2 regions of the Arthrobacter sp. CAN_C5 genome follow, and region 2 is predicted to be linked to the other one. Evidence: riboswitches for the same ligand, from Rfam matches in the RefSeq annotation. Region 2 holds a riboswitch; the other holds the start of a gene.
What was found. A riboswitch is a leader RNA that binds a small molecule or an ion and turns the genes downstream of it on or off. The one in region 2 is predicted to bind cyclic di-GMP.

Region 1 (14,226 bases), 2.0 Mb from region 2:
CCAGGATGAGCTGGTCTTCGAGAACCTGTTCAGCACCCTTGGCCTGTCGGTCGACTGGAACCTGACCTACCGCACCATCGACGACACCTCACGGGCCGTCAGCCAGCGGGCCTTCCTGGACAACCTGGCGGCCGGGGACGCGTACCTTGCCGAGGCACCCACCCTCTGGGACGTCACCTTCCGCACCGCGGTGGCGCAGGCGGAACTGGAAGACCGGGAGCAGCCTGGTGCCTACCACCGGATCGCCTTCCACACACCCGGCGGGGAGAAGATCTTCATCGAATCGACCCGTCCCGAGTTGCTTCCCGCCTGCGTGGCGCTGGTGGCGAATCCCGACGACGAGCGGTACCAGCACCTGTTTGGCACCACCGTCACCTCGCCGCTGTTCGACGTCGAGGTGGAAATCAAGGCGCACCCCCTCGCGAAGCCCGACAAGGGCACCGGCATCGCCATGATCTGTACGTTCGGTGACCTGACCGACGTCATCTGGTGGCGGGAACTGCAGCTGCCAACCCGGGCGATTGTGGGACGTGACGGGCGAATCCGGTCGGAGACCCCCGAGTGGATCAGCACCGCCAAGGCACAGGAAAACTATTCGACGATCGCCGGCAAGACCGTGTTCAGCGCCAAGGAGGGCGTCGTCGCGCTGCTGCGTGCCAGCGGTGAGCTGGAGGGTGAGCCGAAAAAGGTTCTCCACCCGGTCAACTTCTACGAAAAGGGCGACAAGCCCCTCGAAGTCGTCACCAGCCGGCAGTGGTATCTCCGCAATGGCGGCCGGGACGAGGCCAAGCGGGAGAAGCTCATCCAGCGCGGCCGGGAAATCGACTTCCACCCCGCGTTCATGCGGTCCCGGTACGAGAACTGGATCGAAGGGCTCAACGGCGACTGGCTGGTCTCCCGGCAGCGCTTCTTCGGGGTGCCGATTCCCGTCTGGTACCGCCTGGATGCCGACGGCGAGCCCGACTACGAGGCACCGATCGTTCCTTCCCACGAGGCACTCCCCGTGGACCCGGCGGCCGAGCCTGCGCCCGGCTTTGAGGAGAGCGCCCGCAACCAGCCGGGTGGTTTCGTCGGAGAGAATGACGTCCTGGACACCTGGGCCACCTCGTCACTGACGCCGCAGATTGTGGGCGGCTGGCCGAAGAACCCTGACCTGTTTGCCAAGGTCTTCCCGTTCGACCTCCGACCGCAGGGCCACGACATCATCAGGACCTGGCTCTTCTCGAGTGCCGTCCGCGCCGACTCGCTGCAGGATTCGGCGCCGTGGCGCCACGCGGCGCTGTCCGGCTGGATCCTCGATCCGGACCGCAAGAAGATGTCGAAGTCCAAGGGCAACGTGGTGGTACCCACCGACGTGCTCGAGGAGTTCGGGGCCGACGCCGTCAGGTACTGGGCTGCCTCAGCCAAACTGGGTGCGGATACGGCCTACGAGATCGCGCAGATGAAGATCGGGCGCCGCCTGGCCATCAAGCTGCTGAACGCGTCGAAGTTTGTGCTGAACCTCGGTGCCACCGAGCACACGGTCCTCACCGATGACACCTCGGTGGTCACGAACCAACTGGATCTGTCCCTCCTGGCCCAGCTGGCACAGGTGATCGATGCGTCGACGGCTGCGTTCGAGAAGTACGACTACGCGCGGGCGCTGCAACTGAGTGAGACGTTCTTCTGGTCGTTCACCGACGACTATGTGGAGCTGATCAAAGACCGCGCCTACGGTGCGGCCGGTGAGGCCGAACAGGCTTCGGTGCTTGCCACGCTGGCGACGACGCTTGACGCGCTGCTGCGGATGTTCGCGCCCTTCCTGCCCTTCGCCACCGAAGAGGTATGGAGCTGGTGGCGCAGCGGGTCGGTGCACCGGACCGAATGGCCAACGTCTGATCAGCTCGCCGGGACCATTCGCACCGCTGACACCGGTGTTCTCGGCACCGTGGCACTGGCGCTCGGCGGTATCCGCCGGTCGAAGTCCGAGGCGAAAGTGAAACAGCGCACCGAGGTGCTCAGCGCCGTCGTGAACGGCTCAGCGGCGCAGTTGCGCCAGCTCAACGCCGGTCTGAATGACCTGTTGGCTGCGGGCAATGTCCGCGAGTTGCGCCTTGCGGAGGCCGAGGGCGAGCTCTCGGTCTTCGAGGTGGAGTTGGCACCCGTCGACGCGGTCTAGCCAGGTCACCTCGTACGCAGGAAGGCCCCGCGGAATTACGGAGGCCCCGCAGACCGGTTGGTCTGCGGGGCCTCTCGTTACGACTTTTATGCGGTCGCCAGGTCCACCTTCGGCAAACAGTGCGGTCCGGTGGTCCGGGAAGAGTCATCTCTCACAGTCGCGGAAACGATCCTGTATCCGATTCCCCGGACCGTGGTGATGAGTTCTGCTTCCCCCTGACGGCGTGGTAATTTCCGGCGAAGATTCCCGATATGGACTTCAATGCCACGTTCGTCCGAACTGCGACTTCCAGTGAAGCCCTGATAATCCGATCCCCGGGCGATTCCTGCCAGGGTGGACTTGGTCCGCACGGCTCCGTCGCACGACAACATCTCGTGCAACAGATCGAATTCACTCTTGGTAAGAAGGACCTCATCATCATCGATGCTGACCGTGCGTGTCGCGTGATCAACCATCAGGTCACCGTGTCGGAGGACATTCGAGGTGCCCACAGGGTGGAGCCGGTCCACCTCAGATCGCTCGTTGACGGCCGGCCGCAAAATTGAATCAGGTGTCACTGTTGAATAGGGTGTCACTGTTGTACGTCGCGGACGGCGCAGCACGGCATCGAACCGTGCTCTCAATTCGCGCGGACGGACTGGCTTGGCGAGGTAGTCGTCGGCGCCAGCGTGAAACGCGGTCAAGATATCCACCTCATCGGCATGAGCGCCCAGCATCACCACATAGCAATCGCTGAAGGATCGGATACGACGGAGTACCTCGAATCCGTCAATTCCCCGCAGCTCCGCTCCAACGACTACCAAGGCAGGGGCGTGACCCGCCACCAGTTCTGCGCCGCCAAGGCCTGTCGCACTGGAGTGCACCTCGAAGCCAGCCAGTCGCAGTAGATTCAACACCCAAAGGCGCGTGTCGTTGTCATCTTCAATGACCACTGCGGTTCTTGGTCCGGAAGGAATTTCCATGGCCCCCGTGGGTGGAGGAGACTGTTGTCTGATCATGACGCCCTACTGTTCGGTGGCCCGGCTGACCGCGTGGGTCCCGTGGCTTTGCGTCCCCGGCTTGCACCGGGTTTGCCGTTATCGTTGGCGGAAGGCCCAGCTACGAAGAGACACAGCTGAACCGTCCGGGTGAGGCGCTACTGGTGAGGCTCAGGCAGGGGTAGGTTCCGGGGTGGCCTCAAGAGAACCAAGGACGGCTATAAGTGCCGTGCGTAGACTCTGGTCGATCAGGCTGGCCGATTCTGATGTCGACTCGGATAACTGGTCGATCCTCTGAAGCACTTTGTCACCCTGCTTCGTGATGACAGTTCGAATAGTCCGCCCGTCCGATGAATCGCGGTCGCGGGATACAAAGCCCCTGATCTCGAGCTTCTCAAGGATCTTTCCCATCGTTTGTGCCTGAACCTGAACAATGGCAGCCAATCCCGACTGACTAATCGGACCGCTTTCGGACAACGCTTTGAGAGTGGTTGCACCCGTTTGAGTGACTTCCAGATCGAGGAGACGCTGATTCTGTTGATTCTGGTTCAACCGGGCGGCAGTGCTCAGTAACCGGCTGGTTGTCCACAGTGTCTTGTCCATGCCTTCTTCCTTCACTCTGAGCATCAATATGAAGGGATAGCGGAAACTATCCGACAAATTGCGAATCCACATCAAGCGGCGGGATCGAGACCCGGAGTATGCTTTCGTAGGGCGCTCTCCAGTGGTCATATACACTGTAGATACTACGTTGTAGAGTCTACGATGTAGACCCGCCACTTGCAAGCGCACTGACTAAAGGTAGGCGTGAACATCTCTACAAGTCGAAGGCCGGTCCCCACCAAGCCTACTCAGCCTGAGGATTCGGGGGATACAGGCAAGCGTGCCCAGTTAAGCAGGGAAGCGGTTCTCCACGCTGCCCTGGAACTGGTTGACGACGACGGCCTTGACGCCCTGTCCATGCGGCGATTAGGGAACAAGCTGGGGAAAGACCCAATGGCTCTTTACCGTTATGCCCCGAACCGCGACGCGCTCCTCGACGGCGTCACCGAACTCCTGCTGGATCAATGGGTAATCCCGAGGTCGGGCCAAGCGCCGTCCTGGCAGGAGCAACTGCGCGAAGCCGCCCAGGACTTCCGGACGCTAGTTCTGGACCACCGCCACGTTGTCCCGCTATTGGTAACGCGTCCGCTCTCGACACCCATGGGGCTCAGGCCACCTGGCGCGCTTCGACCTCTTGAGCAGATCCTGTCCATCTTCAATAGTGCCGGGTTCTCCCCCGCTGATTCGCTTCACGCTTACCGGACCTACTACGGGTTCCTCATCGGACATATCCTCAACGAGCTGGAGGAATTCGTCGTCAACCCCGACGAGGATGAGGTGGCGCTTAAGCTGGGACTGCACCGGCTCCCGAAAGCAGAATTCCCGCACCTGCGTCGGCTGGCACCCATGCTGCTCAGTTACGACGGAGAAGCCGAACTCGACCAGGGGATTCTTCTCATCCTTGAAGGCCTCCAGAAACAGTTGGACACCCGGGGATAAACGACCAGGTGCCCAACTGTGGTTCAGTCGAAGGAAGGGCTCTCGGTGCGTGAGCGCTTGAGTTCGAAGAATTCGGGGAACCCAGCCAGCATGACGGCTCCGTCGAAAATCCGTCCGGCGTCCTCGCCGCGCGGGATGCGGGTCAGGACCGGGCCGAAGAACGCGGTGCCGTTGAACGCGACCACCGGCGTTCCGACCTCGTCGCCGACCCGGTCAATCCCGTCCTGGTGCGAGGCACGAAGCTGGGTGTCGTACTCGTCGCTCGTGGCATAGGCGGCCAGCTCGGCTGGAAGCCCGACCTCTTCGAGGGACTCGCTGATCACCGCGTCGAAATCCTTGCTCTGCCCCTCGTGGATCCGGGTGCCCATGGCGTCGTAGAGCTTCTTGATGTTGTCGCTGCCGTGACGTTCGGCGGCGGCGATGATGACGCGCACGGGGCCGTAGGCCTTCTTCATGAACTCCTGGTAGTCCTCCGGCAGGTCCCGGCCGTCGTTGAGAACAGCGAGGCTCATCACATGCCAGTCCACCGTGATACTGCGGACCTTCTCCACTTCCTCAATCCACCGGGAGGTGATCCAGGCGAACGGGCAGGCGGGATCAAACCAGAAGTCGGCTTTTTGGACACTGTCTGTGGAAGTAATCGTTTCAGTCATATTCCGTACAACCCGGGCTGCAGCCGACGTATTCCGGTCGTCCGCAGGAAAAATCCGGCGCTAGGCCGACTTGTTGCGGCGCTTCGCGACGACGTCGTGCGAGATCAGGGTTGGCTCGGCCTTCTTGCCAACCACATCCTCGGTGATGACGACCGTGGCGATGTCGTCCCGGCTTGGCAGGTCGAACATGACCGGCTGGAGGACTTCCTCCATGATGGCCCGCAGCCCGCGTGCGCCAGTACCCCGTTCAAGAGCCTGGTTGGCTATTGCCTCCAGGGCCTTTGGCTCGAACGTGAGCTCGACGCCGTCGAGCAGGAACATCTTCTGGAACTGCTTGATCAGCGCGTTCTTGGGTTCAGTGAGGATCTGCATCAGCGACTTCTGGTCCAGACTGGTGACCGTGGTGATCACCGGCAGGCGTCCAATGAACTCGGGGATCAGGCCGAACTTCAGCAGATCCTCGGGCATGACGTCGCCGTAGCTGACTTCTTCACTCTTCAGGGAACTGAGCGGGGCACCGAACCCGATGCCTTTGCGTCCTGCCCGGGAACCGATGATCTCCTCCAGGCCCGCGAAGGCCCCGGCAACGATGAACAGCACGTTGGTGGTGTCGATCTGAATGAATTCCTGGTGCGGGTGCTTGCGGCCGCCCTGCGGGGGTACTGACGCGACGGTGCCCTCAAGGATCTTCAGGAGCGCCTGCTGCACGCCCTCACCAGAGACGTCGCGCGTGATGGAAGGGTTCTCGCTCTTACGGGAGATCTTGTCGATCTCATCGATGTAGATGATGCCCTGTTCGGCCTTCTTGACGTCATAGTCAGCCGCCTGGATGAGCTTCAGGAGGATGTTCTCGACATCCTCGCCCACATAACCGGCCTCGGTCAGGGCTGTTGCGTCGGCGACAGCAAAGGGCACGTTCAGCCGGCGGGCGAGAGTCTGCGCCAGGTAGGTCTTGCCACAACCGGTGGGCCCGATCAGCAGGATGTTCGACTTGGCGATCTCCACGTCCTCGGTGGGCACCGCGTCCGAGAGGTTTCCGGTGCTCCTGGGGGTGTGACCGGACTGGATTCGCTTGTAGTGGTTATAGACGGCGACGGCGAGGGAGCGTTTCGCTGGTTCCTGGCCGATGACGTATTCCTGCAGGAAGTCGAAGATCTCACGGGGTTTGGGGAGTTCGAAGGTACCGAGGTCCGCAACCTCGGACAGTTCTTCCTCGATGATTTCGTTGCAGAGGTCGATGCATTCATCGCAGATGTAAACGCCGGGTCCGGCAATGAGTTTCCGGACCTGCTTCTGGCTTTTCCCACAGAAAGAGCACTTAAGCAGATCTGTGCTCTCACCAATGCGAGCCATGTGTCAGTCCCCTTACGTGGATCTGTTGAATAGACAGCGTATTCTCCGGGCAGGCCCGGTCACGCTACCTTCGAGTCTAGGACAATCGGGACGGGTAATCAGCACAAAAAGGCCCGTGGTGCGATTGTGTCGCATCACGGGCCCGGTCCCGGGAAAGGACGTTACGGTTTGTTGATCTTCGGAGGTGTCATCTTGCGGGAGGTAAGGACCTCGTCCACCAGACCGTACGCCTTCGCGTCGGCGGCGGTGAGGATCTTGTCCCGCTCGATGTCGATGTTCACCTGCTCCGAGCTCTTGCCACTGTGCAGTGCCAGGGTGTCCTCGAGCCACGTGCGCATGCGCATGACCTCGTTGGCCTGGATTTCCAGGTCCGATGCCTGTCCGCCCTGTCCTCCGCCGAGTGCCGGCTGGTGGATCAGGACGCGGGCGTTGGGCAGTGCGAGCCGCTTGCCCGGGGCTCCTGCTGCCAGCAGTACGGCTGCCGCGCTGGCTGCCTGACCGAGGCAGACAGTTTGGATTTCGGGCCGGATGAACTGCATGGTGTCGTAGATCGCCGTCATGGCGGTGAACGAACCACCTGGGGAGTTGATGTAGAGCGTGATGTCCCGCTCCGGGTCGGTGGACTCGAGCACCAGCAACTGGGCCATGACGTCATCAGCTGAAGCGTCGTCGACCTGGACGCCGAGGAAGATGATGCGGTCCTCGAACAGCTTGGTGTACGGATCCTGGCGCTTGAAACCGTAGGGGGTGCGCTCCTCGAACTGAGGAAGGACGTAGCGGTTGGACGGCATCTGGGGTGCGGCGCCGCCTGCTGCGGCTCCAAAATTGTGGTTCATGGTGTCTCCTGGGGTGGTCTCTGCTGTGGTCGGTAGGGGCAGGCCGCAGCGGTTAGTCGCGCTGCGTGCCGCCGCCGCCGGATACCGTGTTGGCGTGTGCAGCGATCTTGTCGAAGAAGCCGTACTCGAGACCCTCCTGGGCGGTGAACCACTTGTCGCGGTCGTTGTCCTTGAGGATCTTCTCGACGGTCTGGCCGGTCTGCTCGGCGGTCAGCTCAGCCATCACACGCTTCATGTGAAGAATCAGTTCGGCCTGGATCCGGATGTCGGAGGCGGTGCCACCGATTCCACCTGACGGCTGGTGCATCAGCACGCGGGCGTGAGGGGTCGCGTACCGCTTGCCCTTGGTGCCCGAGGAGAGGAGGAACTGTCCCATCGATGCGGCAAGCCCGGTGGCGACGGTGACGACGTCGTTGGGGATGAACTGCATCGTGTCGTAGATCGCCATCCCCGCGGTGACGGATCCGCCCGGCGAGTTGATGTACAGGAAGATGTCCTTGTCCGGGTCTTCAGCGGACAGAAGCAGCAACTGCGAGCAGATGGCATTGGCGTTGTCATCCCGGACCTCGGAGCCGAGCCAGATGATGCGCTCCTTCAGGAGCCGGTTATAGATGTAGTCGTCCCGGCCCGCGGGGTCTACGGTTGCCATGGTCGGCGTGGTGGGTTCGATTGCCATTGGAAGTTAGCCTCTCACTCTGGTTGGTCTGCCGAGTGTCGGCAGCCGACCGTTTGTCTCTCATTGGACAGTAACTTGTTTCGAGGCCCGTTTTATCCCGGCGCGGAGGCTGTTCGCTGACGGCGCACGATTGCGGCGGGCAACGGGCTTTAACGGCTGAGGGCCGCTTCCCGGCAGGGAAACGGCCCTCAGACACGCATGATTGACTAGGCCTTGGCGGACTCTTCGTCGGCTGCTGGCTTGGCCTTCGCGGCAGCCTTCTTCGGTGCTGCCTTCTTGGCTGCAGGCGCCTTGGCGGCAGCCGTCTTCGCTGCCGGCTTCTTCTCGGCGGCAGGCTTCTTTTCTGCTGCAGGCTTCTTGGCCGCTGGCTTCTTGGCTGCTGGCTTCTTGGCTGCTGGATTCTTGGCCGCAGGCTTCTTCTCGGCGGGAGCCTCGTCGTCGGCGGGAGCGTCGGACGGCACCTCGTCTGCTTCGTCGCCGGGGCGAACGAATTCGCTCAGGTCGACGACCGAGCCGGAGCTGTCCTTGACCACTGCGAGTTCGAGGACCTTGGCCAGTGCCTTGCGGCGACGGACTTCTCCGACAATCATCGGAACCTGGCCGCTCTGGTCCAGCATCTGGGCGAACTGGTTCGGCTCCATGCCGTACTGGCCCGCGGTCGACACGATGTAGTCGATCAGCTCGGGCTGGCTGACACCGATTTCTTCCTTCTCGGCAATCGCGTCGAGGATCATTTCGTTGCGGAACGCCTGCTCGGTGTTTTCGCGGATCTCGGTGCGGTGCGCTTCGGTGTCGTGACCCTCAGCGTTAGCGTGGGCGTTCTCACCGGTGAAGTGCTGCTCCAGCTGATCTTCGATGAACGCCGCAGGAACGGGGACCTCGATCAGCTCGATGAGCTTTTCGAGGACCAGGTCGCGTGCTTCAACGCCCTGCTCGGTCACCTTCTCCTCGGCTGCCCGCTTGGTCAGGTCTTCGCGGAGCTCAGCGATGGTGTCGAATTCGCTGGCCAACTGGGCGAAATCGTCGTTGGCCTCAGGGAGTTCGCGTTCCTTGACTGCCGTGACCTCTACCTTGACCTGCGCCTTGGCACCAGCGTTGTCGCCGCGGGCCAGGGTGGTCTCGAAGATGGCGTCTTCGTTGGCGCTCAGTCCCGTGACGGCCTCGTCCATGCCTTCAAGCATGGTTCCGGAACCGATCTGGTAGGAGACGTCCTGGGCGGCGTCGACCTGCTCGCCATCGACGGTTGCCACCAGGTTCAGGGTGAGGAAGTCGCCGTCGGCTGCTGGGCGGTCCACCGCGGTGAGGGTGCCGAACCGGCCGCGCAGCTCGTCCAGAGCCTTGTCGACGTCGGCGTCGGAAGCCTCAGCTGCTTCAACAGTTACTTCAAGACCCGAGTACTCGGGAAGGGTGATCTCCGGGCGGACATCCAGCTCGACGGTGAACAGGAGCTGTCCATCCTTGGCGGCGGGGTCCGGCACTTCGGTGATCTCAACCTCAGGGCGGGTCAGGGGCCGGATTCCGGTTTCCTGAACAGCGCTCTGGTAGAAGTCATTCAGACCGTCGTTGATGGCGGTCTCGATGACGTAGCCGCGGCCCACACGCTGGTCAATCAGCTGGTTGGGAACGCGACCCTTACGGAAGCCCGGAACCTGGACCTGCGCGGAGATGGTCTTGTAAGCCGCATCAATGTTCGGCTTCAGCTCCTCGAAAGGAACTTCAACATTGAGCTTCACTCGCGTGGGAGTGAGGTTTTCGACAGCGCTCTTCACGACGTAGTACTCCTGAATGATTGAAGATGTTTGACCACACGGCGTCCGTGGAATTACCGGAACGGCATCCGCGGCGATAATGCAGAGTCGGGGTGACAGGAGTTGAACCTGCGACTTCCTGCTCCCAAAGCAGGCGCTCTACCAAGCTGAGCTACACCCCGTAAGTGCAGCCATTAGTCTACGTAACTTTTGCCCCAGTTGCACATTTGGCTAAATGGCCTTGCCTGTGGTGTAGTTATAGGCGTTCCGACGGTCTGAGCAGCTGAAGCAGTGAAGGATTAGCTCGGATTCTTGGGGATGTAGCTTAGTGGTAAAGCCTCAGTCTTCCAAACTGATGATGCGGGTTCGATTCCCGTCATCCCCTCCAGAGACAAACGAAAAGCACCAGCCTCACGGCGGGTGCTTTTCTCGTTAACTGGGTTTTCTCGTTAGCTGATGTGCTGGCTACACCTACTGAGCCTGACAGTCTGGGCACCAGTAGAGCTTGCGCGCGGCCAGGTCCGCCAGCGCCACGGGGGTGCCGCAGCGCCGGCAGGGCAGCCCGGCCCGTCCGTAGACATAGTGAGCGTCCTCACGCTTCACCCGTGTTGCTTTCGAACCACGGTCGACAGGCAGGGTGGTGATGATCCTTCCGTCCCGCACCCCGTCACGCATGATCTGCCCAATGTCCTGCCACAGCGCTGACGCCTCCGCAGCACTGACTGACTTCCCGGGGAGCCTGGGGTTGAGCTTCCGCCTGAACAGGGCTTCGGCGCGATAAATGTTTCCCACCCCGGCGATCACCGCCTGGTTCATCAACAGCAATCCCACCGGGCTTGCGCTCTTGCGCACCCCGGCTGTGAAGCGCGCGGCGTCGTCTCCGGTCGTATCGTCGTGCAACGGATCGGGCCCCAGCCGGTCGATGACGGCGTCGCGTTCCGGGCCGGTGATGACCTCGCACGCTGTGGGACCACGCAGATCCGCCCAGCCGGAGTCGCTGGCAAGGCGCAGCCGGACCGCTCCCACGGGGTCCGGGGGCCCGGTGTAGGCGGCATCGGGGGTCCCATCGATTTCCCGCTCCCCCACCCTGCGAGGCGCGCCGATGCTTGAGGCGCCCATGAAAGACCGGTCCCCACCGAAGCTCCATGCCCCGTACAGGCCCAGGTGTACCCGCAGGAAAATCGGCGGCGTGTGACTGTCGTGCGGGGCGTCCGCGAACTCGACGAACAGTTGCTTGCCGTGAGCAGCCGCGCCCATCAGCACGCGGCCGTTCAGCCCGGCCGCGCCGGCAGCGAACCGGCCCTGCGGGCTTGAGGCCGCCAGTCGCTGACCGCCGAACACCGACGAAAGCTGTGACGCCAGCCGGTGAATCGAATGGCCTTCGGGCATACCCGCTACCCCCCGACGCTGCCGGTGGTCTCGTAGGCAGCGATCTGCCCGATCCGGCGAACATGACGTTCCGCCTCGCTGAACGGCTCGGCGAGGAAGGCCTCGATGATGCCGGTTGCCTCCTCAACCGAGTGCTGCCGTCCCCCCACGGCCACCACGTTGGCGTCGTTGTGTTGCCGGGCCAGCTTCGCGGTATCCAGGTTCCAGGCCAGTGCGGCACGCACGCCGCGCACCTTGTTGGCTGCCATCTGTTCCCCGTTGCCGGATCCGCCCAGCACTATCCCCAACGCATCGCGCCCCGCCTGCTGGTCAATGACCACTGCCTGTGCGGCGTTGATGCAGAATCCGGGGTAGTCGTCCTCGGCGTCGTACATTTGCGGCCCGTGGTCGATGACCTCGTAGCCGGAGCGGCGCAGGTGGTCGATCAGGTGGGCGCTGAGCTCCATGCCAGCGTGGTCAGTGGCGATATGAACGCGCATGAAAATTCCGTTTCGAGTGTGGTGTGTGGTTGCCCTCAAGGGTACTTGTTCGGTGGGTGTGCGCGATGGTCGTGGCTGGTGAAACAATGACAGTGCTGCGTAAGCTGCATCACAGAACGCGCCCGCCACCCACAGGGCATTCCCCATGTTTCCCGAAAGGCTCCACCTTGCCAGGCATGAATCTGACCCGCGACGAGGCACGAGCCCGCGCCGAACTGCTCAGCGTCACCTCCTATGACATCAATCTGGACCTCACCCGCGGGGACACCGTTTTCGAATCTCGGACCGTTGTGCGGTTCACGGGTACCCAGGGAGCCTCGACCTTCATCGACGCGGTAACCAACGCCGTCTCGCAGGTGACGCTGAACGGCGTCGACCTCGATCCCGCAGAGGTTTCCGACGGCGTTCGCATCCAGCTACCCACCCTCGCTGCGACGAACGAGCTGGTCGTCGTCGCCGAGATGCTCTACATGAATACCGGAGAGGGTCTGCACCGCTTCGTCGACCCGGTGGACAACGAGGTTTACCTCTATACCCAGTTCGAGGTACCCGATTCACGGCGGGTATTCCCTGTCTTCGAGCAGCCCGATCTGAAGGCAACGTTCCGTTTCACTGTCACGGCCCCGTCGCACTGGGATGTCATCTCCAATTCGCCCACCCCCGAGCCCGTGGCTGCCGGTTCGGCCGATGACGGCGGAGCGACGTCCACCTGGTCCTTCGATCCAACCGGCGTCCTGTCCTCCTACGTCACGGCCCTGATCGCGGGCCCGTACCAGTCCGTCCGCAGTGAGCTCACCAGCTCGGACGGCCGCGTCATCCCGCTGGGTGTTTTCGCACGAAAATCACTGATGCAGCACCTCGACGCGGAGAACGTCTTCGACCTGACGCGGCAGGGTTTCACCTTCTTCGAGGAGCAGTTCGGTACGCCCTACCCCTTCCCCAAATACGACCAGCTCTTTGTTCCCGAGTTCAACGCCGGGGCGATGGAAAACGCCGGAGCGGTCACGCTTGTTGAAAGCTACGTCTTCAGGTCCCGGGTTACCGACGCCACCGTCGAGCGCAGGGCGATCACCATCTTGCACGAGCTGGCGCACATGTGGTTTGGCGACCTGGTGACCATGCGGTGGTGGAACGACCTCTGGTTGAACGAGTCCTTCGCCGAGTTCATGTCCACGCTCGCCGCCTCCGAGGCGACCGAGTTCAAGCAGTCCTGGACCACCTTCGCGTCGCTGGAAAAGGCCTGGGCTTACCGCCAGGATCAGCTCCCGTCCACCCACCCGATCGTCGCCGAGATCAATGACCTGGAAGACGTTCAGGTCAACTTCGACGGCATCACCTACGCGAAGGGTGCCTCGGTGCTCAAGCAGCTGGTGGCCTGGGTGGGCCAGGACAAGTTCATGGAGGGGGTGAGGGAGTACTTCGGGAAGCATTCCTGGAAGAACACGGAACTGGTGGACCTGCTGTCCGAACTGGAGGCAGCCAGCGGCCGTGATCTGAAGGAATGGTCGTCGCTGTGGCTGGAGACTGCGGGAGTGAACACCCTCCGCCCCGACATCGAGACCGACGACGGCGGCGTGATCACCAGCTTCGCTGTGCTTCAGTCCGCAGTGGCCGACTACCCCACGATCCGCCCGCACCGCCTGGCGATCGGGTTCTACACCCTGGATGGCGCAGGGAAGCTGCAGCGCACCGACCGGGTGGAGCTCGACGTCGACGGCGAACGCACCGACGTGGCGGAGCTGGTGGGCCGGTCCCGTCCGGACCTGGTGCTGCTGAACGACGACGATCTTGCCTACGCGAAGATCCGCCTGGACGAGGTGTCACTGCTGACCGCGACCCGTCATCTGAAGGATTTCAACGACTCGCTCCCCCGCACCCTGGTCTGGGCGTCGGCCTGGGACGCGGCGCGGGATGGGGAGACCCCCGCACGGAACTATGTCGAGTTGATCCTTCAGAACATCGCCTCCGAGTCCGACTCGTCGGTGGTGTTGGTGCTGTTGCGCCAGCTGGCGACCACGCTCGCGTTTTACGTCAATCCCGCGGACCGCTCCGCGATGACCGTCACGGCGGCGGAGAGCCTCTGGGAGCTGGCACGCGGAGCTGACGCCGGATCGGATTCGCAGTTGCAGTTCATCAAGGCATTTGCGGGCCATGCGCAGACCGACGCCCACCTGGACACCGTGGAGGCCATCTTCTCCGGTTCGCTGGTCCCGGAGGGGTTGGAAATCGATGCCGATCTCCGCTGGGAACTTGTCACCTCGCTGGTGGCGGGCGGCCGGTTCGGGCAGTCCGACATCGACGCGGAGCTTGAGCGCGATGCGACGGCGACCGGCCAGCTCGCGGCGGCACAGGCCAAGGCGGCCATCCCGACGGCTGAGGCCAAGGCGGATGCCTGGCGCAGTATCGTTGAACAGT
Region 2 (14,226 bases):
GGCGCCATGGCCACGTTCATTGAGGGGATGCGCCGCGAGTTCGGCACCGTCGACTCGTTCCTGGAGGGCGCCGGGATGGACCGCCGCGACCTGGGTCAACTCCGGAGAACCCTCAGGGGTCAGTAGGCGCTTCGCCGGGAACCGCCCCGCGGCACGGGCAGGAATTCGTCCTGCAGCGCGACGACGATGCTCTGGTAAATCAGCGGGTTCCACTGCGGGCTGGCGTGCGCGGGCAGGGCGCCGTCGGTGACGTAGTCGGCCGACACCAGGTTGTCCGGGAAGGCTTCCGCCCAGCCGGGCCTGGCCCGGGCGTAGTTGACCGTACCGTCGTTGGGGTTGCCGATGAAAGCGATCTGCGTATCGCCCAGCGTCCCCTGGAAGCGGGTGACGTTGTAGTGGTAGATGTACGAAGACTGCGACTGGATCAGGACGCTCGATGGTGCGAACGGGGAGAGTTGCTCAAGGCTCTGGTTCAGGACCTGCCGCCAAGTGCGCTCGTTCTTGTTGACAATCCGCTCCCCCAGTTCATAGCCGCCGCGCAGCACGGTGGGGACCCGGTAGCCGGCGTCATACAGGAACACCACGCCCTCGAACACGGCCTGGTCCAGCACATCATCACGGGAGTGCGGACTGGAATCGAGGATGATCAGCTCCACCGCGATCCCCAGCCCGCGCAACTGCGAAGCCACCTCGACCGCCACCATCCCGCCGAAGCTGTGGCCGTAGAAGTAGAGGGTCTGAACCTGGAAGATCCTCACGTACCGGTTCAGCGCTGCGACGATGCTCGCGATGTTCAGCCCACGGTTCGAATATCCCATCACCGCGATCTGCCCACGCTGGCTCAGGGCTGGCTGGAGTGAGTTCGCGATCCAGCCGCCCTCTTCCCAGCCAGTCTTGTAGCCGGGGAAGATGATCCACCGTGTTCGCGGGAACCGGCGTGCGGCTTCCGCGTCCTCAACCGGAAGGATCTGCAGTTCCTCGCGTTCCTCCTGGACCTGCCGGGTCAGGAACAGGTCGGCAGCAAGGGTAAGCCCAAACGCTGAACCAGCGATGAAGGAGCGGCGGGACATGCCTTTGATCCCGTGCGCATAGCGAAGCAGCCGTTCGGCGTCCTCAGTCATCGGTCTGCTCAGGTGCTAGCTCAGGCCGAGCTCATCTTTACCGAACGCGTAGAGGTAGGGCACCCCTGCTTCCGACTCGATGCGTTCCCTGGACCCGGTGTCCCGGTCGACGATGACCGCCACGGCCTGCACGTTGCCACCCGCCCGCCGGACACCTTCCACGGCGGTCAGTGCCGACCCGCCAGTGGTTGAGGTGTCCTCAAGGACGACGACGGTCCGGCCGGCGACGTCGGGGCCCTCCACCTGTCGCGCCATGCCGTGGGCTTTCTGGGTCTTGCGCACCACGAACGCGTCAATGCCCCGATTGTCGCGGGCCGCGGCGTGCATGACGGCGGTTCCCACCGGGTCGGCGCCCATGGTCAGCCCACCAGCGCACTCAAAGGCGATGCCGGCGTCGTCGAGCATCTGCAGCATGACCCGGCCCACCAGCTGCGACGCCTCGTGGTGGAGCGTGATCCGGCGCAGGTCGATGTAGTAGTCGGCTTCCTTACCGCTGGACAGGGTCACCTTCTCGTGAACGATGGCCAGTTCCTGGATGAGTTCACGCAGGCGGTCGCGGGCGGCGGTATCGACGGTCATGGTTGCAATCCTAATCTCTCCTCCGGTGGCGACCTGCGCTGCATGCGACCCACCGGGCCGACAGCGGAGGTCCGGCGCGTCCACCGGCCGCCGGATACCATTGCAGAAAGAGCACCTGGTCTTGCCCCCGGAGCAATAACGAGCAGCCCTAGAGAGGAACCACCATGACTTTCGGTCCCGTTCGACGTTTGACGGGACCGGATGACATTTCACCCCTCGTCAAACAGCTTCCGATCGCTGTCCTCTTCGTTGCCGCAGCGGTGATGAGCAGCCTGGTACCTACTCTGACGGTCAGCAGCAGACCAGTATTGATTATCGGCGTCTGTCTAACCATTGCCGCAACCCTGTTTGCCTTAGCTTTTTCGCGACCAACGCTATCGCGCTTCTCGGTACTCATCCCGGCCGTTGATCTGCTCGCTGCGGGTATGCTTCGATACGCGACCGGCGAAAGCCAGTCGATCTACGCTTCCCTGGTGCTGTTACCCATTCTGTGGCTGGCAACAATCGAAGGGCGACGTCATGTGCTCTACGCCATCCTCGGTGGCGTAGTGGCCATCCTGGTGCCGTTCGCCCTGGGCGCCGGGACGGACGAAAATCCCAACGAACTGCTCCGAGGCATGTACAGCCTCCTCGTGTTCGCCCTGGCCGCCGGAATTGTCAATGAGCTCGCCTCGAGGTCACGACGACGACTGTCTTCGGCGCGTGCGCAGGCAGCGGCTTCAGCAGAGGAGCTCAGCCGGGCCGCCGAAATTCAGCGCTATCTCCTCCCCCAGGAAGCAGCTCCACTACCTGGATACGAAACTGCCGGGGCCTGTGTGCCATCGAAAGCTGTCGGTGGCGACTTCTTCGACTGGTACGAAATCGACGGGGGTCTTGGGTTCACCCTGGGCGACGTGATGGGCAAGGGCGCGGGGGCGGGCATGATCGCCGCCACTACCCGGGCGGTGATCCGCAGCGCCCGAAACAACGAGGACCCGGCGGTAGCGCTCAGATTAACCTCAGATTGTCTTACGTCGGAGCTAAGCCAGGCCGCATCCTTTGCAACCCTCTTCCACGCAAGACTCCGCGCAGCGGATGGTCGCCTTTCCTTCTGTGATGCGGGACATGGGCTAACGCTTTGCATCAGAGCAGATGGGAGCTGGGAAAGGCTCGCCTCCCGGGAACTGCCGGTAGGCCTCCTCCCGGAATCCACCTGGCATTCGTTCGAAATCAGGCTTGAGCCCGGCGATATGATCGTCAGTTTCAGCGATGGAGTGCTGGACCTTTATGACGGAACTCTGAGCGCCATCGACGAGCTCGCCCTGCTGGCCATCTCAGCCTCTTCGGCGAAAGATATCGTGGAAACTGTTCAGGTCCTCGCGTCAGGATCTGTCAACCCTGATGACGTGACCATCCTCGCGGTCCGAAGGTCCGCGCACCAGACAGCATCGCCTAACGCGGCCCACAGCGAAACCCTCCAGGTAGGCGCTGCCTGACACGGAGGGGAACTCACCGGCGTGAGTCCCAGCTCAACCGCCAGCACAGACTGGCAAGTGAAAGAACAGGTGTACGCATGAACGAACCATCGCCTAACCTCTTCAACGAATCTGCCGGGTCTGCTCACAACGAAACCGAGAGGCTCAAGTCCCTCGCAGAGACAGCACTGCTCGACACCCCGCCCGAGGAGGGGTTTGACCGGATCACCCGATTGGCTCAGAAGCTCTTCGGGGTCAGCTCCGCCTCGGTGTCGCTGATCGCGGAAGACCGACAGTTCCTCAAATCAGTCGCCGGCACCCTCGACGTCAACAGCCCCCGAAAGGCGTCCTTCTGCACCCACACCATCATGACCCCGGACACCCTGGTGGTCGAGGATGCCGGGGAAGATGACCGCTTCAGCTCCAACCCCTATGTCCTGGGCATCCCCAATATCCGCTTCTACGCCGGGCAGCCCCTGCAGGGCCCAGGGGGACACAATATCGGCACTCTCTGCATCAGCGATCAGCAGCCACGCACGTTCAACGGTGAACAGGAAAAAGTCCTCCGCGACCTTGCCGCCGTCGTGCAGCGCGAGATTAACGTTCGCACGGATCTCCAGAACGGCGCACGAATTCAGCACGCTCATCTTCCGGAAAGCGCACCATCCCTCCCCGGCTACAGGGTAACCGCGGCTTTTCGTCCGGCGGGCGAATTATCAGGTGACTTCTATGACTGGGACCTTGTACAAGGGCGGTTCCGGTTCACACTGGCCGATGTCATGGGCAAGGGAACTGGCCCGGCCATTCTGGCTGCCACCGTGAGAGCTGGCCTGCGAGCCAACGCAAACCTGGATCCCGCCGGCGCGTTCGCAGCAGTCTCAACCGAGTTGACCTGCAACCTGGAGCGGACCGATTCCTTCGTGACCGCATTCCACGGCGACCTGGACCCGGACACGGGCACCGTGTCGTATTCGGATGCGGGACACGGGTTGGCGCACTATCTGCCTGCGGGCGGGCGACCGATCCGGCTTCCCACCTCCAGCGGCCCGCTGGGGATCTTTCCTGGCATGCAATGGCACACCGAGTCTCTGACCCTGGGCCCCGGCGACGCCCTGATGATTCCCAGCGACGGGGTCCTTGAACTGGTCAACGACGACCTGGAAGAACTCGCGCATGTCCTGGCGCAGCTTTCCTCCGCTGACGACCCCAGAGACTTCATTGACAGACTCTCCAGCGAAGCGGTCACCGGCGCCGACGACACCACCGTTCTCATCCTGCGCAGGAACGAGCTCACAGTCGGTTTAGATGGTCTTTAGCAACCCAGTACATGCGATGCTTTGACGAGCATTGGTCGGTGTGCAGCTTGAATGTTTTCGAAAGGAATTGAATGAAGTTCAGTCATATGCCCAAAGGTACGTACACCGAGGTCAAGGCGGATGGACGCCTGAACATGGTTTCCGCCCCAGAGCTGCGCGAATTCGTGTCCGGCTTGATTACCGAGGGGTCCTCCCGGATTGTCATCAACCTGGAACAGGCGGTGTTTATGGACTCCTCCGGGCTCGGCGCGCTGATTGGTTGCCTGAAAGCGGCCCGTCAGGCCGGCGGTGATTTGCGGATCGCAGGTGTCCAACCCCAGGTGAAGATGGTTCTTCAATTGACCAGTATGGACAAGGTCCTCACACCCTATGCATCTGCCGATGATGCGTTCAGCAATGAGTGACGTTCTCGCCTCCCGACGGTATCGGGGGCTGGCGGTAGGAAGCGTCATCGATGAGGTCCACACCGATCTGGACGAGCTCTGGACCGATGCCCCTTTTGTCCAGGAAATGGACCAGATGACTTTCACAACGGCGGTCATCGAGTCCGTGTCGAACATTGTCCAGCACGCCGAGCCGGAAGGTCGGGGACCGGTGGAGCTGAGCGTTCACGTCGAGGTCCGAACCACCCAGCTGAAAGCTGAGATCAGCGCCTACCACGCCAAGCCTCCCCTTGGCATGATGAATCCGCACATGCCTGGTGAGGACGCGGAGTCTGGCCGGGGACTTGCGCTCATCGAGGCTCTGGTCACAACTGTCACATTCGAGCGGCAGGATGCGACCAATACCTGGGTACTGTCCCGGACCCCGCAGAGCTGAGTCTGATGATGAGAGCCCGCGGGGGATCAGTCCACCCTGTGGAAAACCTGCACAAATACTTGTTGTTTTCACCGGTTCTCACGACCGCATCCACGGGACAATGAGGAGCCGGATCGAGCCACCGAGCCGGCACATTAGGGCGACCGTCATGATGTAAAGGGCCAAACCGGTGCAAGCCGGCGACGCAAAGCCACGGGGCCCGCACGGGTCAGCCGGGCTACTGATTCTCAAAAAAGGTGCCAGCCATGGTCTTCCCCGTGCCGCTTCGCTCATTCGCACCAGCATTAAGACATGCGCGGAGGACTACCACCAGGGTGCTCCTGATGATGTGCGCCGTTGCGCTGTTATCGACGGGGATTCTTCCCGCCGCCCAGGCAGGCGCAGCAATAAGCCTTAGCAGTTCCCAGGGGCCAGCCGGGACGTCAGTGACCATTACCGGCCTGGGTTTCCCCAAGAACACGAAGGGTTCGATAGTTGCCGCGTCGACGAGTGTCGGGATGCGGGTGAACGGAGCTGGCTCGTTCCAGGCCTCAGTGATCATCCCTGCCGGGGCATCGAGTGTGGAGATCAGGGCGACTGCAGGCTCTGCATCGGCCACCTCCATCTTCACCGTCACGGACCCTGTTCATTCCACCAGCCCCGATTCGTCAACCCCCAAAGCTATCCGCTTCGGTGTCGGAACGAATGGTGGTCCGGCAGCAACGGCAGAGCTCGACGAGGTCGAAGCCATTGCCGGAGAGGCACCCTCGCTGGTGCTCTCCTACAAGGACTTCCGTCAACCACCACCGCTGACCGAACTTGACGCGGTGAGGTCCCGTGGCGCAGAGACAATCCTGACCTGGGAACCGTGGTCCTGGGGTGGCGGCGTGGAACAGCCCGCCTATTCGCTGGACCGCATCGCCGCCGGCGATTTCGACGGTTACCTGCGGCAATGGGGAACGGCTCTCGGCCAGTGGGGTCACCCGGTTTATTTGCGGTTTGGTCATGAAATGAACGGTGACTGGTACCCGTGGGCTGAGGGAGTCAACGGGAACGGGCCGGGTGACTATGTGGCCGCCTACCGGCACGTCCACGACGTCGTCACCGCCACCGGGGCGACGAACATCCGCTGGATCTGGAACCCGAATGTCCCCTATGCGGGTTCCACCCCACTGGAAGAGCTTTTCCCGGGAGCAGCCTATGTCGACGTGACCGCACTGGACGGCTACAACTGGGGCACTTCCCAGATCTGGAGCGCCTGGCAAGAGCCTGGGCTGCTATTCGGTGAGGGTCTCGCAGAACTGAGGCGGTTGGCACCGGGGAAGCCCATCATGATCGCCGAGACAGCATCCTCGGAACTCGGCGGGTCAAAAGCAGCGTGGAATACGGCCCTTTTCGACTACCTCTCCAACCAACCAGACATCGTTGCTCTGGTCTGGTTCCACCTGGCAAAGGAAGCCGACTGGCGGATCAACAGCAGCGAAGCATCCGCCAACGCATTCAAAGCGGCGCTCGTGAGCCGGCGTTGATCATCCAGAGCGGCTGATCCTTCCGGGGATGCTGGAGTCGGTCACGGTTTCAGGACGCCAACTGGTTGCTCGTTGGGGGCGAACCCCTGATAGCGAACCGCCTTAATCAGGACGCTGAGCACAACCAGGTCGTAGACAACCCAGAACACGTTGACTGCTGTGCCGAGCGGCTCATTCAGGCCTACCCCGAGCCGCACCAGCCCGACCACCGCTGCTCCAGCCAGCAGAGCCATCGCAAGCAGCTGCGGGCGGATCAGGTGCCAGTCGCGGCTGTTGCCTTGCTTGACCTTGGGTGTGACGGCAAAATCCAAGGGGCGGCCGAACCACACGTTGCGTGCCGCTGAGGTGCATGCCTTGATCCAGATCGGGAACAAAGCAAGGCTATATTGCTGTCCCCGCCACGTCTTCGCGCCTCGTCCGGCCACGATGAACAGGAGTTGGTTGGCCACCATGAAGGGAATGAAACGGATGAAGAATTCCGTACTGAGGCTGTTGACGGGCAGGATGCCGAGCAGGAGATAGATGACCGGCGCGGCGATGTAGACCACGGCGGCGAATCCTGAGAGGTAGCTCCACATCGTCGCGAAGTACATCAACCGTTGGGTCCATTTCATTCCCCGCTTCGTAAGCGGGTTCTCCCGCAGCAGCACCTGGATCGTGCCCTGCGCCCAGCGCAGCCGCTGGGTAAGCATGGTCTTGAGATCCTCCGGGGCGAGGCCAACGGCGAGGATCTCATGGTGGTAGACACTCTTCCAGCCGAGAGAGTGCATCCGCATAGAAGTGGCCATGTCCTCCGTCACGGAAATCGTGGCCAAAGGCATCACCGGCTGGGCCTCGTCATTACGCTCCACCGAGATGGCCTCAAGCACCGCCTGCACTGATTCCAGGGCGCCCAGAGGGGACCAATGCCTCGACGACAGGTGCGCTACGGCAGCATCGACGTCGTCAGGGGTGAGAGGGACACCGCCGTCCAGGCCCATCGCCGAGATCTCAGCCAGGTCAGCCTGGAGTACCGAGAAGTCCGCCGCGACGAGCTGCTGGACGGCACCATCCACCGTGCGGCGCAGGTTGTAGGTGATCTCGCTGAACGACCTGCCGGCCTTGAGATCGGCGCTGGCTTTCCTCGTTGCAACCTCCACCTCGTCCAGCAGGCCGGCCACCATTGGAGCGGTGGAGTCCTTGGACTTGCGCGCCTTACGCACCGCCGTCCGAGCGCCCTTCAACGCGGAATGGATATTGCGCTCAACCTCGTCGACGTAGCCCACCAGGCCCAGTTGCATGAGCGCTTCACGGCGCAGCAGTGCGTTCGAACCACAGAAAAAGGCGGCATTCCAGCCGTCCTTGCCCTGCTGCAGCGGGCCGTAAAACAGGGGTGCCTGACTACCTAGCGGGTCATCCTCAGGAACGTTGACGAACCATTGGGGGGTCTGCACCAGGGACACCTTGCGGTTATTGAAGTAACCCAGCGTCCTGTCCAGGATTTTCGGCCTGGGGATCTGGTCCGCATCGAGGATCAGCATGAATTCACCCTGAGTCATCATCAGCGCATTGTTGAGATTCCCTGCCTTTGCGTGGCGGGGCCGATTCGCCCATTCGTCTCCCCGGGTGAGATACCCGATCCCGTGTTCCTCGGCCAGCAACCTGAGTTCGTCCCTCGCGCCGTCGTCGAGAATCCAGGTCTGATGTGGGTACCTGATCCGCTGGGCCGCCACGGCAGTGTCCATCACCATGTCCAACGGCTCGTTGTAGGTGGTGATGAAAACGTCGACGGTCAAGCCCTCGGGAGCGGGCGGGGGTATCCGTTCCCGGGTCCGCCAGGTGGTCAGGCCAAAGAGCATGACGTCGATCAGGCTGTAGGTCTCGGCTAAGACCAGCGGAATAGCGATCCACCAGGCAGACCAGTTCAATGACTCCAGCCAGCGCCATCCGATGTAGTTGACCCCCAGAATCACTGTCAAAACCACCAGCAATCGGATCAGGAATCGATGCACATTTCCCCATTTCTATGCTTTGGCGTCGATGCGCCGCCCTGCCGCTCAAGCCTATCCGAGTGCCCGGCAGCCTTGATGAGTCTGCCACCCACTCCCTGGGCTGAATATCCCGTCTGGATTAGGCTCAGCATCACAAGGAGAGCGGACGGAAGGTAAGCCCATGGTGCAGCGCGAGGAAACATCAACAGCATGGCCCCGGCTCCGGGTCGACGACTGGTCTGACACGCGGGACACCCTGCACATGTGGACGCAGATCATCGGCAAGATCCGTCTCGCCCACGCCCCGCTGGTCAACCACTGGTGGCAGGTCACGTTGTACGTGAGTGCCCGCGGGTTGAGGACGTCGGCAATCCCCCACCGGGACACCGTCTTCGACATCGAATTCGATTTCTGCGACCATCGGCTCCGGCTCCGCAGCGGGGATGGGCAGACCCGGGAGCTCGCCCTGGCGTCCATGCCGGTCAAGGATTTTCATTCCTGGATTATGGGGGCGCTCACCGAACTGGGCATCGAGACGGTCATCCAGTCACAACCCAACGAGGTGGACCCGGCGATCCCGTTCGCGGAAGACACCGTGCACGCCTCCTACGACCCGGTGGCCGCCCACCTGTTCTGGCGCCAGCTTGTCCAGGCGGACCGGGTGATGAATCAATTTCGGGCCCACTTCATCGGCAAGGTCAGCCCTGTCCACTTTTTCTGGGGCGCAATGGACCTGGCGTGCACCCGCTTCTCCGGTCGGGACGCGCCAGTCCACCCCGGCGGGGCCCCGAACTGCGGTGACTGGGTGATGGAGGAGGGCTATTCCAAGGAGCTCAGCAGCTGCGGATTTTGGCCTGGCGGTGGGGAGGAGGGGGCGTTCTACGCGTACGCCTATCCGGAGCCGTCCGGTTTTGCCGACCAGCCACCGGGACCGCCGGGGGCGTTCTATTCGGCCGAGAATGGGCAGTTTCTCCTTCCGTATGAAAGGGTGCGGTCCGCTGCGGACCCCGACCGGGTGCTGCTCGAATTCCTGCAGGCCACCTACGCCGCCGCCGCGACGACCGGCCGCTGGGACAGGACCCAGCTGGAAACCGACCCCGCCCGGTGGGGCTGAGCCGGTCGGGATGAGCCGTGGCGCGGCACGGGTCAGGGTGCGGCCAGGCTCGCGGTCTCGATCGACTCCGGAGACAGGACATGGGAGATGGCCATCACCGAGGCACCCCTGACCCCAGCATTCTGCCCGGCAACCGAGGGGACAATCCGCAAGTGCTCCGTGGCCAACGGCAGGGAGCGGCGATAGACCACTTCGCGGATCCCCGCCAACAGGTGTTCACCGGCCTGCGCCAGACTTCCGCCAATCACCACCACCGCGGGGTTGATCAGGTTCACGCAGGTCGCCAGCACGTCGCCGATATCACGGCCGGCCTGACGGATCACCTGGATGGCGTTCCCGTCACCTGAGCGCACCAGGTCGATCACGCCCTGGCTGTTGGTGAGGGTTCCGCCGGTCAGTGCATTAAGGGCGGCGGCAAGCGCCGGGCCGCCGGCCATTGCTTCGAGGCACCCGGTGTTCCCGCACCGGCACGGAATGTCCCCGCCGCGCGGCACGCGTACGTGGCCGAGGTCCCCCGCGGTTCCCTGGGCGCCGCGCTGCAGCATTGACCCGGAGATGATCCCGGCGCCGATGCCGGTAGCCACCTTGATGAACATCAGGTCGGAGGTGTCCGGCCAGTTGCTGCTCAGCTCCCCCAGGGCCATGATGTTGACGTCGTTGTCCACGAGTACCGGGACGTCGAAAGTTCGCTGCACCAGACCTGGCACATCGAAGCGATCCCAGCCCGGCATGATCGGCGGGTTGATGGGGCGTCCGGTCTCGTGCTCCACCGGACCGGGCAGCCCGATGCCGATGGCCGCGAGCTCGGAACTGCTCCGGTGTGCCTCCACCAACAGTTTACCGATCGTTGCGACCAGCCAGCCCAGCACCGCTTCCGGCCCATCGGAGATGTTCAGTGTCTGCCGGGCGCTGGCCAGTTCTGCGCCGGAGAGATCGGTCAGGATCACCAGGGCGTGGGTGGCGCCGATGTCGGCACCGATCACTACCCGGGCTCCGGGGTTCAGCGCGAACAACGACGGCGGCCGCCCCCCGGTGGACACGGCTCCACCATAGGGGGCCACCAGTCCGAGGGTCATCAAGGTCTCCACCCGCGAGGCGACGGTGGAACGTGCGAGCCCGGTGAGTTGCGCCAGTTCCGCCCGGGTCCGCGGTTGTCCGTCGCGCAGGAGCTGGAACACCTCGCTGGCGCCGGGCGCGGGCAACGCGGAGGTGCGGCCCTGCTTCTCGGACTCAATCTTCAACACGGTTTTAGTAAACCACGCAGAACTTGGAGCTGTCTCACAAACTACTAACTGATGATCGAAGGGATACTTTTGCGTGATGCTCGACAAAAGTATGAGTCTTATGTCACAGTGAGCGAGTGGATAAAGAAGTCTTCCCCGCGGAGTCTCGGGTCAGCACGCCGGTGGTGCTGAGTGTCTCCGGACTGTCGAAGAGTTTCTTCGGCATCGAGGTACTGAAGGACGTCTCTCTTGAGCTGCGCTCGGGTGAAGTCCACGGCCTGGTCGGCGAGAACGGTGCCGGCAAGTCGACCCTGATGAAACTGCTGGCCGGCGTACACCACCGGGACTCGGGCACCATCGAACTGTCAGGCTCCCCCGTTGATTTTTCCCATCCCACCCAGGCGCACGAGGCCGGGCTCTCAACGGTTTTCCAGGAGTTCAACCTTCTCCCCGACCGGACCGTCGCGGAGAACATCTACCTGGGCAGGGAACCCCGAAGTGGGATCCTGGTGAACCGGAAGGCGATGCTGGAACGCACCGCAGAGCTGCTGGACCAACTCGGAATCACCAGCATCCAGCCGTCCACCCCGGTGAGCAACCTCTCGGTCGCCCAGCAGCAGATTGTGGAGATCGCCAAGGCAGTCAGCTACGACGCACGGATTATCTCGATGGACGAGCCCACCGCAGCGCTCGCCGGGCCGGAGGTCGAACTGCTCTACGGCATCATCGGGCGCCTGAAGGAGCGGGGTGTGGCGATCCTCTACGTCTCGCATCGGCTCAAGGAAATCTTCGACCTCTGCGACACGATCACCGTCCTGAAAGACGGCGAAGTGGTCGGATCCCAACCGGCGTCGTCAATGGACGACGCCTCACTGGTACGCATGATGGTTGGCCGGCCAATCTCCGCCTACTTCCCGGAGGTTACCCCCGGCACCACCATCGGTGAACCGCTGCTCGAAGTGACCGGCGCCGGCAACGAACAGCTCGATTCGATCAACCTCACCCTCCGCACCGGCGAAATTGTCGGCATCGCGGGGCTTCAGGGCTCGGGACGCACCGAGCTGGTCGAAGCGATCTTCGGTGCCGCCCCTTTCACCCGGGGCAGCATGCGGCTCGCCGGCGAAGCCTACGCGGCCCGGAGCACCCGGGCCGCCATCACGCACCGCGTTGCCCTCATCACCGAAGACCGGAAATCGCAGGGGCTGAGCCTGAACCAGTCGATTCTGGACAACGCGCTCAGCGTGATCCGCTCGGTGTTCCCGGGCCGCACCAACCAGGCACGCCAGGATGCACCGGGAGTGTTCTCCTCCCTGGAAGTGATTGCCCGTGACCTTGACCAGGAGGTCCAATACCTTTCCGGGGGAAACCAGCAGAAGGTGGTTCTCGCCAAGTGGCTGGCCATCAGCCCACGGCTGGTGCTGCTCGATGAGCCGACCCGCGGCATTGATGTGGGGGCCAAGGTGGCCGTGTACAACCTCATGCGGGCGCTCGCCGCCGAGGGTAAGGCCATCCTGATGGTCTCCAGTGAGTTGCCGGAGGTGCTGGGTATGTCCGACCGGGTGCTGGTGATGCGGGACGGGCTCATCGCCGGTGAATTGTCACCGACATCCACCGAGGAAGAAGTCCTGCAGCTAGCCACCGGCGCGCGGACCGAGGAGACCCCATCATGAACCGACTCTCACGGCTGACCTCGACGCACATCGTGTACCTGGTGGTGCTGCTGACCATCATCGTCGGCACCGTCCTGGTCGGCTCGGTAGGTCGCAGCTTCTTCAGCACCGGCAACATCTCCGACATCCTCACCGGAACCAGCGTCCTGGGGTTCATTGCCATCGGGCAGACCCTGGTCATCCTGGTCGGCAGCCTCGACCTGTCAGTCCCGTACGTGATCAGCCTGTCCAGCCTCATCGCCGCAGGCATCATGGCCAACCAGGGCGCGAACGTGCTCCCCGGGGTGCTCGCTGCCCTGGCTATCTCAGGGCTCATCGGGCTGGCCATCGGTCTTGTGGTTTCCGGCCTAAAGGTGCACGGTTTCATCGCCACCCTCGGGATGGGGTTGATCATCAGCGGCTACCTCGCCACCAATTACCAGGGCAGCTCCGGCCAGGCACCGCTGTCCTTCCGGCTGATCGGGGCCACCGGGCTCGGACCCGTCCCGATTTCCACCCTGATCATGCTCGCCACCGCGGGCCTGGTCCTGCTGATGCTGAACCGAACCCGGGTGGGCCACCATATCTACGCGGTCGGCGGGGACCTCGGCGTCGCCAGGATGTCAGGGATCCGCACCCGCACCCCCATCATCACCGCACACGTCCTGTGCTCGGTCATGGCAGGCCTGGCGGGCCTGCTGCTGGCCGCACGGCTCGGTGTCGGGAGCCCCACCATCGGCTCCCAGGGTGGGTACGACCTGCTCTCCATCGCCGCCGTCGTTCTTGGCGGGACGCTCCTTGCCGGCGGCAAGGGGTCCCTGGTGGGGACGCTCGGCGGGGTGCTGATCTTCGCCATGCTGGACAACATCATGAGCGTCATGCAGATCAATCCCTTCCTCAAGGACGTGGTCCGGGGGCTGGTGATCGTGATCGCCGTCGCCGTCTACGCCCGCCGCACGGTCATCACCCGCCCACCGCGTTTCGAGAAATCCGCCACCACCGCAGCACGCGAGGTGTCGGCATGAGCGTCAGCGAAAACGCCCAGGGAACCCGGAACGAGGTCCTCGCCCGGAACCGCTCTTCGGCCGGGGACCGGCTGCTCCGGGCCCTACGGACCCCCAGCGGGGGCGTGTTCATCCTCCTTATCGCGTTGCTGATCGCGGTGATTGCGGCCAACCCGTCGTTCAGTGAACCCGGTTCCCTGATCCGATTCATCGGCCGGACAGCGCCGATTGCGATCGCGGCCATCGGACAGTACTTCGTGATCGTTTCCGGAGAATTCGATCTGTCGATGGGATCGGTGGTCACGGCGCAGGTCTTCATCGCCGGCAACCTGATTGGCGACGACGACGCCCGGGTCATCCCGGTACTGGTGCTGATGTTCGTGTTCGGCGCCTTTATTGGCCTGATCAATGGGCTGGTGACGACCCTGCTGAAGGTACCGAGCTTCATCGTCACCCTCGGCATGATGCT

Region 1: linked by a shared signal. The riboswitch ahead of H4V95_RS07920 (response regulator transcription factor) and the one ahead of H4V95_RS17145 (glycosyl hydrolase) in region 2 are both predicted to bind cyclic di-GMP.

The regions. Positions count from the first base shown of each region.
Region 1 covers NZ_JAGGMZ010000001.1:1,663,422-1,677,647, reverse strand. The annotation lists gene valS (valine--tRNA ligase) at 1-2,158, shown strand, start outside; gene H4V95_RS07920 (response regulator transcription factor) at 2,245-3,090, opposite strand; cyclic di-GMP riboswitch class I at 3,169-3,243, opposite strand; gene H4V95_RS07915 (MarR family winged helix-turn-helix transcriptional regulator) at 3,307-3,738, opposite strand; gene H4V95_RS07910 (TetR/AcrR family transcriptional regulator C-terminal domain-containing protein) at 3,949-4,677, shown strand; gene H4V95_RS07905 (DsbA family protein) at 4,701-5,330, opposite strand; gene clpX (ATP-dependent Clp protease ATP-binding subunit ClpX) at 5,391-6,683, opposite strand; gene H4V95_RS07895 (ATP-dependent Clp protease proteolytic subunit) at 6,845-7,519, opposite strand; gene H4V95_RS07890 (ATP-dependent Clp protease proteolytic subunit) at 7,572-8,168, opposite strand; gene tig (trigger factor) at 8,402-9,964, opposite strand; tRNA gene H4V95_RS07880 (tRNA-Pro) at 10,052-10,125, opposite strand; tRNA gene H4V95_RS07875 (tRNA-Gly) at 10,258-10,331, shown strand; gene H4V95_RS07870 (Fpg/Nei family DNA glycosylase) at 10,415-11,332, opposite strand; gene H4V95_RS07865 (ribose-5-phosphate isomerase) at 11,338-11,811, opposite strand; gene pepN (aminopeptidase N) at 11,988-14,226, shown strand, end outside.
Region 2 covers NZ_JAGGMZ010000001.1:3,670,624-3,684,849, forward strand. The annotation lists gene H4V95_RS17110 (tyrosine-protein phosphatase) at 1-126, shown strand, start outside; gene H4V95_RS17115 (thioesterase domain-containing protein) at 120-1,121, opposite strand; gene pyrE (orotate phosphoribosyltransferase) at 1,137-1,700, opposite strand; gene H4V95_RS17125 (PP2C family protein-serine/threonine phosphatase) at 1,865-3,175, shown strand; gene H4V95_RS17130 (GAF domain-containing SpoIIE family protein phosphatase) at 3,253-4,470, shown strand; gene H4V95_RS17135 (STAS domain-containing protein) at 4,542-4,874, shown strand; gene H4V95_RS17140 (ATP-binding protein) at 4,867-5,289, shown strand; cyclic di-GMP riboswitch class I at 5,439-5,514, shown strand; gene H4V95_RS17145 (glycosyl hydrolase) at 5,715-6,797, shown strand; gene H4V95_RS17150 (glycosyltransferase) at 6,839-8,788, opposite strand; gene H4V95_RS17155 (DUF5996 family protein) at 8,949-9,881, shown strand; gene H4V95_RS17160 (ROK family transcriptional regulator) at 9,914-11,125, opposite strand; gene H4V95_RS17165 (sugar ABC transporter ATP-binding protein) at 11,242-12,774, shown strand; gene H4V95_RS17170 (ABC transporter permease) at 12,771-13,778, shown strand; gene H4V95_RS17175 (ABC transporter permease) at 13,775-14,226, shown strand, end outside.